2 regions of the Kitasatospora sp. NPDC034533 genome follow, and region 1 is predicted to be linked to the other one. Evidence: riboswitches for the same ligand, from Rfam matches in the RefSeq annotation. Region 1 holds a riboswitch; the other holds the start of a gene.
What was found. Region 1 has a riboswitch for thiamine pyrophosphate ahead of thiO (glycine oxidase ThiO). Riboswitches for the same ligand answer to the same signal wherever they lie in the genome.
Positions count from the first base shown of each region.

Region 1 (6,752 bases):
CTTCACCGTCACCACGCTGCGCTGCGGCCGCCGCTCGCCCGCCGCCGGCGACTGGCCGGACGAGGTGACCGCGCCGAACACGTCCCAGCCGCTGGTCTGCATGGTGAAGCCCGCCGCCTGGAGCGCCTTCTGCGCCTCGTCCTTGCTCATCCCGGTGACGTTCGGGACCGGCACCATGCCCTTGCTGACCACCAGCGAGACCGCGCTGTTCTCCTGCAACAGCTGCCCGGCGGCGGGCGAGCTGCTGATCACCGAGCCCTCGGGCACCGTGTCGTCGTAGGTCTCGGTCACGGTGCCCTTGATCAGCTGGGCGCCGGTGAGCGCCGCGGCGGCGTCGGCGGCGCTCTTGCCGGCCAGGTCCGGCACCGCGATCCGCTTGGGGCCCTTGGAGACGGTGACGGTCACGCTGTCGCTCTTGCGGGTGCGCGCGCCCACCCCGGGATCGGTGGAGATCACCTGCCCGGCCGGGACGGACTCGCTGAACGCCTCGACGAACCTCCCGTGCAGGCCCTCCTTGTCCAGCACCCGCTGCGCCTGCGCCCGGTCCGCGCCGAGCACGCTGGGCACCGAACCGTACAGCCCCTCGGAGATCCCGTAGGTGACGCCGCCGATCGCCAGCACCAGGGCGGTCGCCGCGGCCGTCCAGATCAGCGGCTTGCGGGGGAGGCGGCGCAGCAGGCCCGGTCGGCGGGGGCGCACCGGGGCCGGCTCGTCGTACGGGCGCGGCTCGGTGAGCAGCTGGTCCATCAGCTCGGCCGGCATGTCCAGCACGCTGGTGCGCTCCGTCGGCGGGGCGTCGGCGGGCCGCGGCTGGATCACCGAGGTCGGCTCGCTGGTCGGGTAGCGAGGGCTGGGCCGGGTGGAGGCGGGCGGCTCGGCGTCCAGCTCGGCCGGGGTGAGGGTGCGGCGGACCCGCTGGAGGGCGGCGAGCAGCTCGACCGCGTCGTACGGGCGGGCGTCGGCGGACCGGGCGCAGGCGCCGGCCACGATCGCGTCCAGGGCCGGGCCGACGGCGGGGGCGACCAGCGAGGGCGCCGGGACGTCCTCGTGCAGGTGCTTGTACATGACCTGGACGGGGTTGTCGCCGGTGTGCGGGCGGTGGCCGGTGAGCATCTCGTACAGCAGGATGCCGGACGCGTAGACGTCCACCCGCTGGTCGGTGGGGGCGTCCGGGAGGATCTGCTCGGGGGCCAGGTAGGAGACGGTGCCCAGGACCGTGCCGCCGGTGGCGGTGGTGGTCGAGGTGGGGGCGCCGTCGGCGGCGCCGAGCACCCGGACCAGGCCGAAGTCGGCGACCTTCACCAGGCCGCCCTCGGTGATCAGCACGTTCTCCGGCTTGACGTCGCGGTGCACCAGCCCAGCCCGGTGGGCGGCGCCGAGCGCGGCGAGCACCGGCTCCAGGACGTCCAGCGCGGCCCGGACGGAGAGCGCGCCCCGGTCGCGCAGCAGGTCGCGCAGGGTGCGGCCGGGCACGTACTCCATGGCGAGGAAGACGCGGCCGCCGTCCGCGCCCTGGTCGAAGACGTTGACCACGTTGGGGTGGGTGAGCTTGGCGACGGCCTTGGCCTCGCGGATGAAACGGGCGGTGAAGCCCTCGTCGCCGGCCAGCGAGGGGTGCATCACCTTGAGGGCGACCACCCGGTCCAGGCGGGTGTCGGTGCCCTTGTAGACGGTGGACATCCCGCCGGTCGCGATGCGCTGCTCGACCCGGTACCGGTTGTCGAGCAGGGTGCCGATCAGGGGGTCGTGCAATGCCATGTCCACCCGGCGAGTCTAGTGGCGGAGCGGCGGGCCGGGCCCGGAGGACACCGCCTCCGGGCCCGGCTGTGCCCGGCTTGTGACACGCCGGGGCCCACGGGCGGGCCTCAGAAGGCCGGGTGCTCCCGGGTGTCCAGGTCGGCGCGGCCGGCCATCGCGGAGGACGCCTCGGCGTGGAAGCGGCGCGGGATGCGCCCGGCCCGGTGGGCGAGCCGGCCCGCCTCGGCCGCGTGCCGCATCGCCTCGGCCATCAGCACCGGGTCCTGAGCGCGGGTCACCGCGGAGGCCAGCATCACCGCGGAGCAGCCCAGCTCCATCGCCAGCGCGACGTCGGAGGCGGTGCCGGCGCCCGCGTCCAGCACCACCGGGACGCCCGCGGCCTCCACGATCAGCTGGAAGTTGTGGGGGTTGCGGATGCCCAGGCCCGAACCGATCGGCGAGCCCAGCGGCATGATGGCCGCACAGCCGACGTCCTCCAGCTTGCGCGCCAGCACCGGGTCGTCGTTGGTGTACGGCAGCACGGTGAAGCCGTCGTCGACCAGGGTCTCGGCGGCGTCCAGCAGCTCGATCGGGTCCGGCAGCAGGGTGCGCTCGTCGGCTATCACCTCCAGCTTCACCCAGTCGGTGCCGAGCGCCTCGCGGGCCAGCCGGGCGGTCAGCACGGCCTCGCCCGCGGTGAAGCAGCCGGCCGTGTTGGGCAGCACGCGGATGCCGTTGCGGGTCAGCACGTCCAGTACGGAGCCCTGGGTGGAGGCGTCGACCCGGCGCATCGCGACGGTGGTCAGCTCGGTGCCGGAGGCGAGCAGCGCGCGCTCCAGGACCTCCAGGCTGGGGGCGCCGCCGGTGCCCATGATCAGCCGGGAGGAGAAGGTCGTCCCGGCGATGGTGAGCAGGTCGTCGGCCATGGTTCAGCCTCCCTGGACGGCGGTGAGGATCTCGATCCGGTCGCCGGCGCCCAGCGCCGTCGCGGACCACGAACTGCGGGGCACCACGGCCTCGTTGAGGGCGGCGGCGACGCCGGTGGGGGCGGCGCTGACGGTGGCCACCAGCTCGGCGAGCGTGGTCGTGGCGGGCACCCGGCGGGGTTCGCCGTTGACGGTCAGGGCGATCTCGGCCGAGGCGGTCTCGGTCCGGGCGGTCTCGGTCATGCGGAGGCCTTCGTCGTGGAGCGGTCGGAGGAGAAGCGCAGCGGCGTGAACGGCCTTGCCGGCTCGGGGACTTCGCCGGTGGCGAGGTACTCGGAGACCAGGTCCGCGGTCACCGGGGTGAGCAGCACGCCGTTGCGGTAGTGGCCGGTGGCGGCGACCAGCCCGGGCAGTGAGGTCGGGCCCAGCAGCGGGGCGTTGTCCGGAGAGCCGGGGCGCAGCCCGGCCGAGGTCTCCAGCAGCGGGATCTCGGTGATCCCAGGGACCAACTCGTGGGCGTCGCGCAGGAGTTCGTACACCCCGCCGGCGGTGACGGTGGTGTCGTAGCCCTGCTCCTCGGTGGTCGCGCCGACGACCAGCTCGCCGTTCTCGCGCGGCACCAGGTACAGGTGCCGGCCGCGGACCACGGCCCGGACGTTGCGGGAGAGGAACGGCCGGTAGGCCTTCGGGACGCGCAGCCGCAGCACCTGCCCCTTCACCGGGCGGATCGCGGGCAGCACCCCCTCGGGCAGGCCGGGCAGCCGGTGGCTGTGCGGGCCGGCCGCGAGGACGACCCGGTCGGCGGTGACGGTCTCCGAGGTGCTCAGCCGGGCGCCGGCGGCTCGGCCGTCCTCGACCAGCAGCTCGACGGCCTCGGCGCGGTGGACGGTGACGCCCGCGCGCTCGCAGGCGGCGAGCAGGGCGGTGAGCAGCCGGCGGCCGTCCACCTGGTGGTCGTTCGAGACGTGCAGTCCGCCGCGCACGCCGGGGGCGAGCATCGGCTCCAGCTTGCGGGCCTCCCGGCCGGTCAGCCAGGTCGAGTCCAGACCGAGCCGCTGGTGGAAGGCGTGCAGTTCGCGCAGTTCCTCGCGGTCGTCGGAGTCCAGCGCGACGGCGAGGGTGCCGCACCGGCGGTAGCCGGTGTCCGCGCCGCCGCTCGCCTCGGTGAGCTCGACGGCGAAGGCCGCGTACCGCTCGTTGGAGGCCATCCCGAGGCGCAGCAGCGGCTCCTCGCCGTACTGGAGCTCGGTGACCGGGGCGAGCATCCCGGCCGCGACCCGGGCGGCGCCGCCACCGGGGGTGGGGTCGACCACGACCACGCGCCGTACTCCGCGCTGGGCGGCGCGCCAGGCGACGGCGAGGCCGATGATGCCCCCGCCGATCACCAGCACGTCGGCACGGGTGCCTGGGGCCATGCGTGACAAAGTTGCTCTTCTCCCTTCGCCGGTATGACCCGGATCAGGTTCGGACGGTCGCGGGCCGTGCCAGCCCGCCTCTCAGCCCGGTACGCCGGGCTCCCGTGTGGTCATCCCACCTTAACGCCGGGGAGCGGCCCGGCCGAAGGCCCGTACGAAGGGTGGACGGGCGAGACGGCCCCGGCCGGAGGCCCGCGGCCCGGGCCCCTGCCCCGCCGTCCCGCGTTCCGCCCGGGACCGCGTCGGGCCCATCGCCAGGCCCCTGGCCCGCCCCCGGCCGGAGGACTGCCCGGGCGCGGTTGCGGGCTCGTTCCCTGCCCGGGCCCCTGCCCCGCCCGGGAGCGCGCCGGGCCCGTCATCCGGCCCCGGCCGGTTGGACTGCCCCGCGCCCCGGCCCTGGTCGCGGGCTCGTTCCCTGCCCGGGCCCCTGCCCCGCCCGGGAGCGCGCCGGCCCCGTCATCCGGCCCCGGCCGGTTGGACTGCCCCGCGCCCCGGCCCTGGTTGCGGGCCCGTTCCCTGCCTGGGTCCCTGCCCTGCCCGGGAGCCGCGCCGGGCCCCGTCATCCGGCCCGGCGCCCGCCCCGCCGGAGGCCCGCCCCCGCGCCCCGGCCCTGGTCGCGGGCTCGTTCCCTGCCCGGGCCCCTGCCCCCGAGGCCGGAGGCCGGTCCCCGCGCCCCGCCGCGGACGTAGGCCGGAAGTAGGGGTGGGCAGGGGGCGCGGGCCTCTGGGGCGGCCGCGGGCCGCTGAGTACAGTGACGGGCGTGGCAGAGCTGAGCGGGACGGATCAGGTGGTCGTTGTCGGAGCCGGGCTGGCCGGGGCCCAGTGCGCCCTCAGGCTGCGCCAGGGCGGCTGGGAGGGGCGGATCACGCTGGTCGGGGAGGAGCCGCACGCGCCCTACGACCGGCCGCCGCTCTCCAAGGACGTGCTGCTCGGCAAGGCCGACTCCACCACCCTGGGCATCGACTACCAGGAGCTCGGCATCGAGCTGCTCACCGGCCGCCGCGCCACCGGACTCACCCCCGGCGTGCTGCACACCGACGGCGGCGACCTCCCGTACGGCTCGCTGGTGATCGCCACCGGCGCCGTCCCGCGCGCCCTGCCCGGCGCCGAGCGGGCGCACCTGCTGCACACCGTGGACGACGCCCTGGCACTGCGCGAGCTGCTGCGCCCCGGGCTTCGGCTGGTGCTGGTCGGCGCGGGCTGGATCGGCGCCGAGGTGTCCACCGCGGCCCGCGCGGCGGGCTGCGAGGTGACGGTGGTCGAGGCCGGCCCGGCGCCGCTGCCCGGCGCGCTGCCGACCGAACTCGGTTCGGCGATGGCCGCCTGGTACGCCGAGGCCGGGGTCGAGCTGCGCTGCGGCGTCGGCGTGGCCGCCGTCGAGCCCGGTGCGGTGCTGCTGGCGGACGGCTCGCACCTGCCCGCCGACGAGGTGGTGGTCGGCATCGGAGCCCGGCCCGCCACCGGCTGGCTGGCCGGCTCCGGGGTCGAGCTGGACGCGACCGGCGCGGTGGTCGTGGACGGGCGGCTGCGCACCTCCGTGCCCGGGGTCCTGGCGGCCGGCGACTGCGTCAGCTACCCCTCGGCCCGGGCCGGCGGCCGGCTGGCCGTCCAGCACTGGGACCACGCCCTGAAGTCCGGGGAGGCGGTGGCCGCCTCCCTCCTGGGCGCGGACGCGCCGGCCTACGACCCGGTGCCGTACTTCTGGTCGGAGCAGTTCGGGCGGATGGTCCAGTACGCCGGACGGCACGCCGAGGGCGACGAACTGCTGTGGCGCGGCGGCCCCGGGGGGGCCGCCTGGTCGGTGCTCTGGCTGCGCGACGGGGTGCCGAGCGCGCTGCTGACCGTGGACCGCCCGCGCGACCTCGCCCAGGGGCGGAAGCTGATCGAGGTCGGCACCGCGCTGGACCGGGCCCGCGCGGCCGACCCCTCCGTGGCGCTGAAGGCGGCCGTGGCGTAGGGGCGTGTGCGCGCCGGGGCGTGGAGGTGGCAGTCTGGTGCCGTGAGTGAGATCGATGCCAAGACTGACGCCCTGGTCCCCGAGTGGCTGTACCTGCCCGACATCTCCGAACGGTGGGGTGTGCTGGTCACCGAGGTCCGCAACATGGTCAAGAAGGGTGACCTGATCGCCGTCCGCCGCGGCCCCAACAAGTCCCTTCAGGTCCCCGCCGCCTTCATCGACGAGGCCGGCCCGGTCAAGCACCTGGTCGGCCTGCTGACCGTGCTGCGGGACAGCGGCTTCTCCGACGAGGAGATCCTCGAATGGATGTTCACCGAGGACGAGTCGCTGCCCGGCACCCCGGTGCAGGCCCTGTGGGAGAACCGGGCCACCGAGGTCAAGCGCCGCGCCCAGGCCATGGCGCTGTGATGACCGGCCCCCGGGCCGGGCTCGCCGACGCCCGGCTCTACCTGTGCACCGACGCCCGTCGTGAGCGGGGCGACCTCGCCGAGTTCCTGGACGCGGCGTTGGCCGGCGGGGTGGACATCGTCCAGCTGCGCGACAAGGGCCTGGAGGCCAGGCAGGAGCTGGAGGCCCTGGAGGTCTTCGCCGACGCCTGCCGCCGGCACGGCAAGCTGCTGGCCGTCAACGACCGCGCCGACGTCGCCCACGCGGCCCGGCCGGACGTGCTGCACCTCGGCCAGGACGACCTGCCGGTGTCGGCCGCCCGGGCGATCC
Region 1 is NZ_JBVITE010000007.1:104,988-111,739, reverse strand. It holds gene pknB (Stk1 family PASTA domain-containing Ser/Thr kinase) at 1-1,758, opposite strand, end outside; gene ACZ55U_RS07770 (thiazole synthase) at 1,866-2,663, opposite strand; gene thiS (sulfur carrier protein ThiS) at 2,667-2,906, opposite strand; gene thiO (glycine oxidase ThiO) at 2,903-4,078, opposite strand; TPP riboswitch at 4,082-4,194, opposite strand; gene ACZ55U_RS07755 (NAD(P)/FAD-dependent oxidoreductase) at 4,830-6,035, shown strand; gene ACZ55U_RS07750 (Rv2175c family DNA-binding protein) at 6,078-6,443, shown strand; gene thiE (thiamine phosphate synthase) at 6,443-6,752, shown strand, end outside.

Region 2 (6,752 bases), on a different contig from region 1:
GCACCAGCTCGATGCCCGGGCCGGCGATCCGCGCCCCGCCCGGCAGCGGCGAGCCCGCGCGCAGCCGGCCGAGCAGCGGCAGCGGTCGTTCGAACAGGAAGACCCGCCGGTACTCCGGGGCGGCGGCGGCCACCCGGTTCAGCGCGATCGAGGAGAAGCTCATGATCCGGGCGGACGGGCGGTCGCCCTCCCGGCTCGCGCCGATCCCGAACCGCTCCAACGTCCGCAGCAGCTCGGCCTCCACCCGGCCGCGGAAGCGCACCGGGTGCTTGGTCTCGATCGCCAGGTCCACCGGGCGGCCGCACTCCACCACCAGCTCCAGCAGGCGATCCAGCCGCAGCACGCCGCGCAGCTCCGGGTCTGTGCTGGGGCGGCCGGTCTTCCAGGCGCCGAAGTCGTACGCCTCCAGTTCGGCGAGGGTCATGGCCGAGACGGTGCCCCGGCCGTCGGAGACCCGGCCGATCCGGCGGTCGTGCACGCAGACCAGCACGCCGTCGGCGGTGACCCGGACGTCGCACTCCAGCGCGTCCGCGCCCTCGTCGAGCGCGCGCCGGTAGGCCGCGAGGGTGTGCTCGGGCAGGGCGTGGGAGGAACCGCGGTGGGCGATCACCTGGACGGGAGGCGCGGTGCGCGCCGCCGCCGGGGACAGGTCTGGGCTGGTCACGGGCCCAACGATAGGCGGCGGAAGTGACGCGCGGACGAAGACGGCCCCAACCTGTGGGGCCGTCTTCGTCCGCGACCCGTCCGCGTGGTTCCGGCCCGCCGGGCGTTCCCGCCGCCTCGGCGCCGGGCGTCGCGGCCGCCTCGGCGCGGGCCGCCTCAGCGCCGGGCGGTCCGCCGGCTCAGCGGGGTGAGCGCCCAGGTCACCAGGGCCGGCACCAGGAAGGCGAACAGCGAGGCGGAGGTCCACTCCCGGGGGGTGAAGTGCAGCGCCTCCTGGGCGGAGGTCCAGAAGTCCGTCCACCAGCCGGCCACGTTCGTCGGCGCGATGAACTGGTAGACCGCGAAGCCCAGCAGCCACGGCAGCAGCATCGGCCAGCGGGACGGCGCGTCCGCGGAGAGGTTCCAGCCGTGCCGTCCGGCGCCGAGGAAGTAGTCGACCGCGAGCACCGCCAGCAGCGGCACGAACACCGAGCCGATCAGGCCGAGGAAGCCGTAGTAGGTGTCGGTGAACTCGTGGATCTGAAGCGCCAGCACGGTGGTCAGGGTGCCGATCGCGCCGGAGAGCACCCGGCGGTCCACCCTCGGCAGCAGGTTCTGCACCGACATCGCGGTCGAGTACACGTTGGCGAAGGACTGGTCCGTCTCGCGCAGCACCAGCACCAGCAGGAACAGCCAGCCGGCCCAGACCCCGAGGAAGGAGTCGAAGATCCGGTTCGGGTCGCCGTCCGACTGCAACAGCGCCATCAGGCCGAGCACGTAGCACCAGACCTGGGCGAGGGTGTAGCCCGAGAAGCTGCCCCAGAAGGCCGAGCGCGGGGAGCGCGAGTGCCGGGTGTAGTCGGCGGCCAGCGGGACGAAGGAGATCGACACCGCGATCATCGCGTCGGTGGCGCCCAGGAAGCCGTGCCAGTTGCCCGCGCCCGGGTCCGGCACGCCCTGGCGGCCCAGCTGGACGGTGAAGTACACCATCGCGACCGCGACCGCCCCGGCCACGAACCGGCGCAGCACCGCGATCGAGCCCAGCGGCCAGATGGTCAGCGCGGTGGTCAGCGCGCCCGCGAGCAGGACGAACAGCCAGCGGTAGCCGCTGGTGTGCGCGACGGTCTGGGCGCCCGCCGAGATGGTCAGCAGCTCGAACACGCCCCAGCCGACGCACTGCACGATGTTCAGCACCGTCGGCAGGTACGACAGCCGGGTGCCGAACAGCCCGCGCAGGTTCGCCATCGCGGGGGCGCCGGTGCGGGCGCCGATCACCGCGGCCACGCCGAGCATCGCGGTGCCGACCGCCGTACCGACCGCGATCGCGGTCACCGCGGCGGCCAGCGACAGCTCGCTGCCGCGGGCGCCGAGCACGGTGGCGGCGGTGGAGAAGCCGATCAGGCTGACGCCCAGGTTCATCCAGAGCGCGAACTGGTCCCGGAAGCGCAGCGTGCGCGGCGGTTCGGTGTCCAGGACCAGGGGGGCCTCGACGTGCTCGGTGCGCTCGGTGCGCTCGGGGCGTTCCAGCACGGCGGTCGCGGCGGTCGCGGCGGTCGCGGCGGTCCCGGTGGTCCCGGTGGGCGCGGTGCCTGCGGGGGGCGTGGCCCCGGGGAGGTCCTTGGACGCGTTCGCGTCCGGAGAAGAGGATGGCGAAGCAGGCGGCATGGCCGATACTCCCTACGCCGGCATTACCCGGACAGGTTCCGGCGGTCAGCGCCCCCTCGAACGTCCGTCACTCCGGTGGCGTACGGTCGACATGCGCACTCTCAGCCTGGTGGGTCCAAGCTCCCGCGTGTCAGTTTTCAGCGACAGGCTAACCGGGACGGGGGCGAACGCCCAAGGCCGAGGGGTGCGCGGTCCGCATCGCGGGACGCCCGGCGGGGGAGGGAGCCCCGGCCGACGGCACCGAGGTCGGGGCCGGCTAAGGATTCTTATGAGTTCTTCAGAGGGGTCCTTACGGCAATCGAATCGACAGTGCGAAAAACTATGGTCCTTGGTTCTGTCAGCTATGGAGGTCGTCCGTGAGCACCGAGCGCGAGGTTGGGCCCACCGGGCCGCAGGGGGAGCAGCCCGCCGGCCTGGGAGCGGCTGAGGCCGGGTCCGACGGCCCCGCTCAGGGCGGGCACAAGCCGACCATGGCGTTCCGCCGGGTGCCCGAGCCGGAGGCCGGCGCGGCGGCCGACGCCGCTGCCGCCGCCGGGGCGGCGCCCGTCGACGGCGTTGCCGCGGGTGCCGCCGCGGCGGAGGGCGTTGCGGCGGAGGGCGGGCACAAGCCCACCGTCGCCTTCACCAAGGTGCCCGCACCGCAGCCGCCGGCCGCGCCCGTCGCGTCCCCCGCGCCCGCCGCCCAGGAGCCCGCCGTCGACCCGGCCACCGGGTACATCGACGCCCCGCCGCCGGTCCTGCCGCCCGCCCCGCCCGCCGCCCCGGCCCTGCCGCCGTCCGGCAACCCGTACGCCACCCCGACCCACGGCGTCCCGGCCGCCGGCGCGCACGAGGGGTACGGCGCCGCTCCGGCCGCGCCCGGCGCCCCCGCCGCGCACGCCCACCACCCGTTCGGGGCCGGTCAGCCGCTCGGCGGCTGGGGCCCCGCCCCCGACTCCGGCGGCACCGGCTACCCCGGCGGCCCGGTCGGCTACCCGGCCGAGTACGCCGGGGGCCCGGGCGGTCCGGGCCGCCCCGGCAAGAAGCGCGGCGGCCTGGTCGCCCTGCTCGCGGCCGTCGCGCTGGTCGCCGGTCTGGCCGGTGGCGCGCTCGGCGTGACCGTCGCCGACCGCGCCGACCGCAGCAGCTCCGCGAGCGACCACCGCAGCACCACCGTCCAGGCCAGCGACACCCAGAAGAGCGAGCCCACCCCCGGCTCGATCGCCGCCATCGCGCAGAAGGCGCTGCCCAGCGTCGTCACCATCAAGGCGCAGGGCAACGGCGAGTCGGGCACCGGCACCGGCTTCGTCTTCGACACCGAGGGCCACATCCTCACCAACAACCACGTGGTCGCGCCGACCCTCAACGGCGGCAAACTGACCGTCAAATTCGCCGACGGCAGCTCCTACAGCGCCTCGGTGCTGGGCCACGCCGCGGGCTACGACGTCGCCGTCGTCAAGATCGACAACCCGCCCAAGAGCAAGCTGGCCCCGCTGCCGCTGGCCGACTCCGACAAGGTCAACGTCGGCGACGCCACCGTCGCGATCGGTGCGCCGTACGGCCTGGAGTCCACCGTCACCAGTGGCATCATCAGCGCCAAGGACCGCCCGGTGGCCTCCGGCGACGAGACCGGCGCGCAGGCCTCGTACATGAACGCCCTCCAGACCGACGCCTCGATCAACCCCGGAAACTCCGGCGGTCCGCTGCTCGACTCCGGCGGCGCGGTGATCGGCATCAACTCGGCGATCCAGTCCAACGCCTCCGCCAACGGCCGGGCCGGCAGCATCGGCCTGGGCTTCGCCATCCCGATCAACCAGGCCAAGTGGGTCGCGGACACCCTGATCAAGACCGGCAAGCCGGTCTACGCCAAGCTCGACGTGCTCCGCAACGACGACTACAAGGGCGACGGCGCGCAGATCCAGACGAAGGACATCCAGGGCCAGCCGGCCGTCACCCCCGGCGGCGCGGCCGACAAGGCCGGCCTCAAGCCGGGCGACGTCATCACCAAGCTCGGCGGCGCCCCGATCGAGAACGGCCCCGCCCTGGTCAGCCGGATCTGGACGCACAAGCCCGGCGAGACCGTCGACGTCGAGTACACCCGCAACGGCCAGACCCTCACCACCAAGGTCACCCTGGCCGAGCGCGTCGGCGACCAGTGACGACCCCCGGCCCCACCGAAACGTGTGCGCCGAACCCCGCCGGACCCGTTAGGCTGACCTCCGCCTGGAGAGCTGCCCGAGCGGCCTAAGGGAACAGTCTTGAAAACTGTCGTGCGGTGACCCCGTACCGTGGGTTCGAATCCCACGCTCTCCGCCGGTAGGAGAACCACCTGCTCAGGGCGGGTGCCGACAACGTTCGGCACCCGCCCTCGGTGTTTCTCCGGCGGGGCGCGGACGGCGGGGGTTGACCCTGACACGGTGGCAGGGGGTGGAGTGGTCGCACCATGTTGAACATCGGAGACTTCGCCAAGCACGGCCGGGTGTCGGTACGGATGCTGCGCCACTACGACGCGATCGGGCTGCTGCGGCCCGCCCGGGTGGACCCGGTCAGCGGGTACCGCCTCTACGAGGCTTCCCAACTCGCCCGGCTGAACCGGGTGATCGCGCTCAAGGAGCTCGGCTTCACCCTGCAACAGGTGCGGGCCGTCCTGGACGAGCGGCCGGACGCGGCCGAGCTGCGCGGGATGCTGCGGCTGCGGCGCGCCCAGCTCGCCGAGGCGATCGCGGCCGACGAGCTGCGGCTGGCCCGGGTGGAGGCGAGGCTCCGAACGATCGAGAGCGAGGGGACCATGTCCGCACACGAGGTCGTCGTGAAGCCGGTGCCGTCCGTCCGGGTGGCCCAACTGACGGCGGTGGCCGCGAGTTACGACCCGGAGGACATCGGGCCGGTGATCGGGCCGCTGTTCACCGAGCTGTGCCGGCGGCTGGCCGAGGCCGGGATCGAGGCGACCGGGCCGTCCGTCGCCCGCTACCAGGACGCGCCGGAGGGCGACGGCGCGGTGCTGGTCCTGGCCGCCGTCCCGGTCGGCCCGTCGGTGCGGCCGGACGGGCACGGCTTCGAGGTGCTCGACCTGGCGCCGATCGAGGAGGCGGCGACCGTCGTGCACCGCGGCTCGATGGACGGGGTGCTGGGCACCAGCCAGGAACTGGCCCGCTTCATCGAGGAGAACGGCTACCGCTCGACCGGCTACGCCCGGGAGCTGTACCTGGAGTGCCCGGAGGACCCGGCCGGGTGGGTCACCGAGCTCCAGGAACCGGTCGTCCGGCCGTAGCGGCGCTTGCCCTCGACCGGGTCGAGGGCCCTAGCGTCGCCCGGCGTGACCACCACCACCGACGCACCGACCCGAGTCGCACCGACCCGAGTCGCACTACCCCGGCCGTACCTGCTCTGGCTGGTCGGCACCCAGGCCGGGCTGCTCGGCGACGCGGCGCTGTACTTCGCCCTCGGCTGGGCCGCCTCCGCGCACGGCGGCGGCGCGACCGGGCTGGTCCTGGGGGCGATCACGGTGCCGCGCACCGCGCTGGTGCTGCTGGGCGGCGCGGTCGCGGACCGGTTCGGCGCCCGCCGGGTGATGCTCGCCGGGGACGCGGTGATGCTGGCCGCGACCGTCGCGCTGGCGCTGGCCGTGGCCGACCGGGGGACGCCGCCGTGGCTGCTGGTCGCGGCGGCGGCCGTGATCGGGACGGTCGACGCCTTCTACCTCCCGGCGAGCGGTTCGATGCCGAGCCGGCTGGTGCCCGCCGACCGGCTGCCCCGGGCGCTCGCCCTGCGGCAGGCCGGCGGGCAGGTCGCCGTCCTGCTCGGGGCGCCGCTGGGCGGCCTGCTGGTCGCGTCCGGCGGGCTGTCCGGGGCGGCGGTGGCGGACGCGGTGAGCTTCGGGGTCGTGCTGCTGGTCCTGCTGAGGGTCCGGCCCGAGGCGGCTGCTCCGGGCGGCCCGCGCACCGGCCTGCTGCGCGAGGCGGCGTCCGGCGTCCGGCTCGCCCTGGCCGACCCGCTGCTGCGCGCCGCACTGCTGCTCACCGGCGCGGCGGCCGGGGCGCTGCTGCCGGTGGTGTCCCTGCTCGTTCCGCTGCTCGCCCGGGCGCACGGCTGGGCGGCGGGGACGGCGGGGCTGGTGAGCGGCGGGCAGGCGGCCGGGGTGCTGGCGGTGGCCGGCCTGGTGGCGTGGCGGGGCGCACTGCCCCGGGCCGGAGCGGGGGCGGCGGCCGGGCTCTGCACGGCGTCGGCGGGGACCGCGCTGCTGGCGCTGGCCGCGGGGCCGGGCGCGGCGGTGGTCGGCAGTGCGGTGACGGGCCTCGGCTCGGGGCTCTTCGCCTGCCACCTCGGCCCGTTGGTGCTGGGCGGCGCGCCGCCGACCCACCTGTCGCGGGTGCAAGCGCTGCTGACGCTCGTGCAGAGCGTGGCCCTGGTGCTCTCCAACGCCCTGCTGGGCCTGCTCGCGGACGCGGCGGGCGCCGTCCTGCCCA
Region 2 is NZ_JBVITE010000002.1:269,224-275,975, forward strand. It holds gene ACZ55U_RS02895 (glycerophosphodiester phosphodiesterase family protein) at 1-664, opposite strand, end outside; gene ACZ55U_RS02900 (purine-cytosine permease family protein) at 820-2,307, opposite strand; TPP riboswitch at 2,300-2,444, opposite strand; gene ACZ55U_RS02905 (S1C family serine protease) at 2,664-4,445, shown strand; tRNA gene ACZ55U_RS02910 (tRNA-Ser) at 4,512-4,599, shown strand; gene ACZ55U_RS02915 (MerR family transcriptional regulator) at 4,730-5,557, shown strand; gene ACZ55U_RS02920 (MFS transporter) at 5,603-6,752, shown strand, end outside.
Region 2: it holds a riboswitch for thiamine pyrophosphate, as region 1 does, so the genes downstream of both, ACZ55U_RS02900 (purine-cytosine permease family protein) here and thiO (glycine oxidase ThiO) in region 1, are expected to answer to the same signal.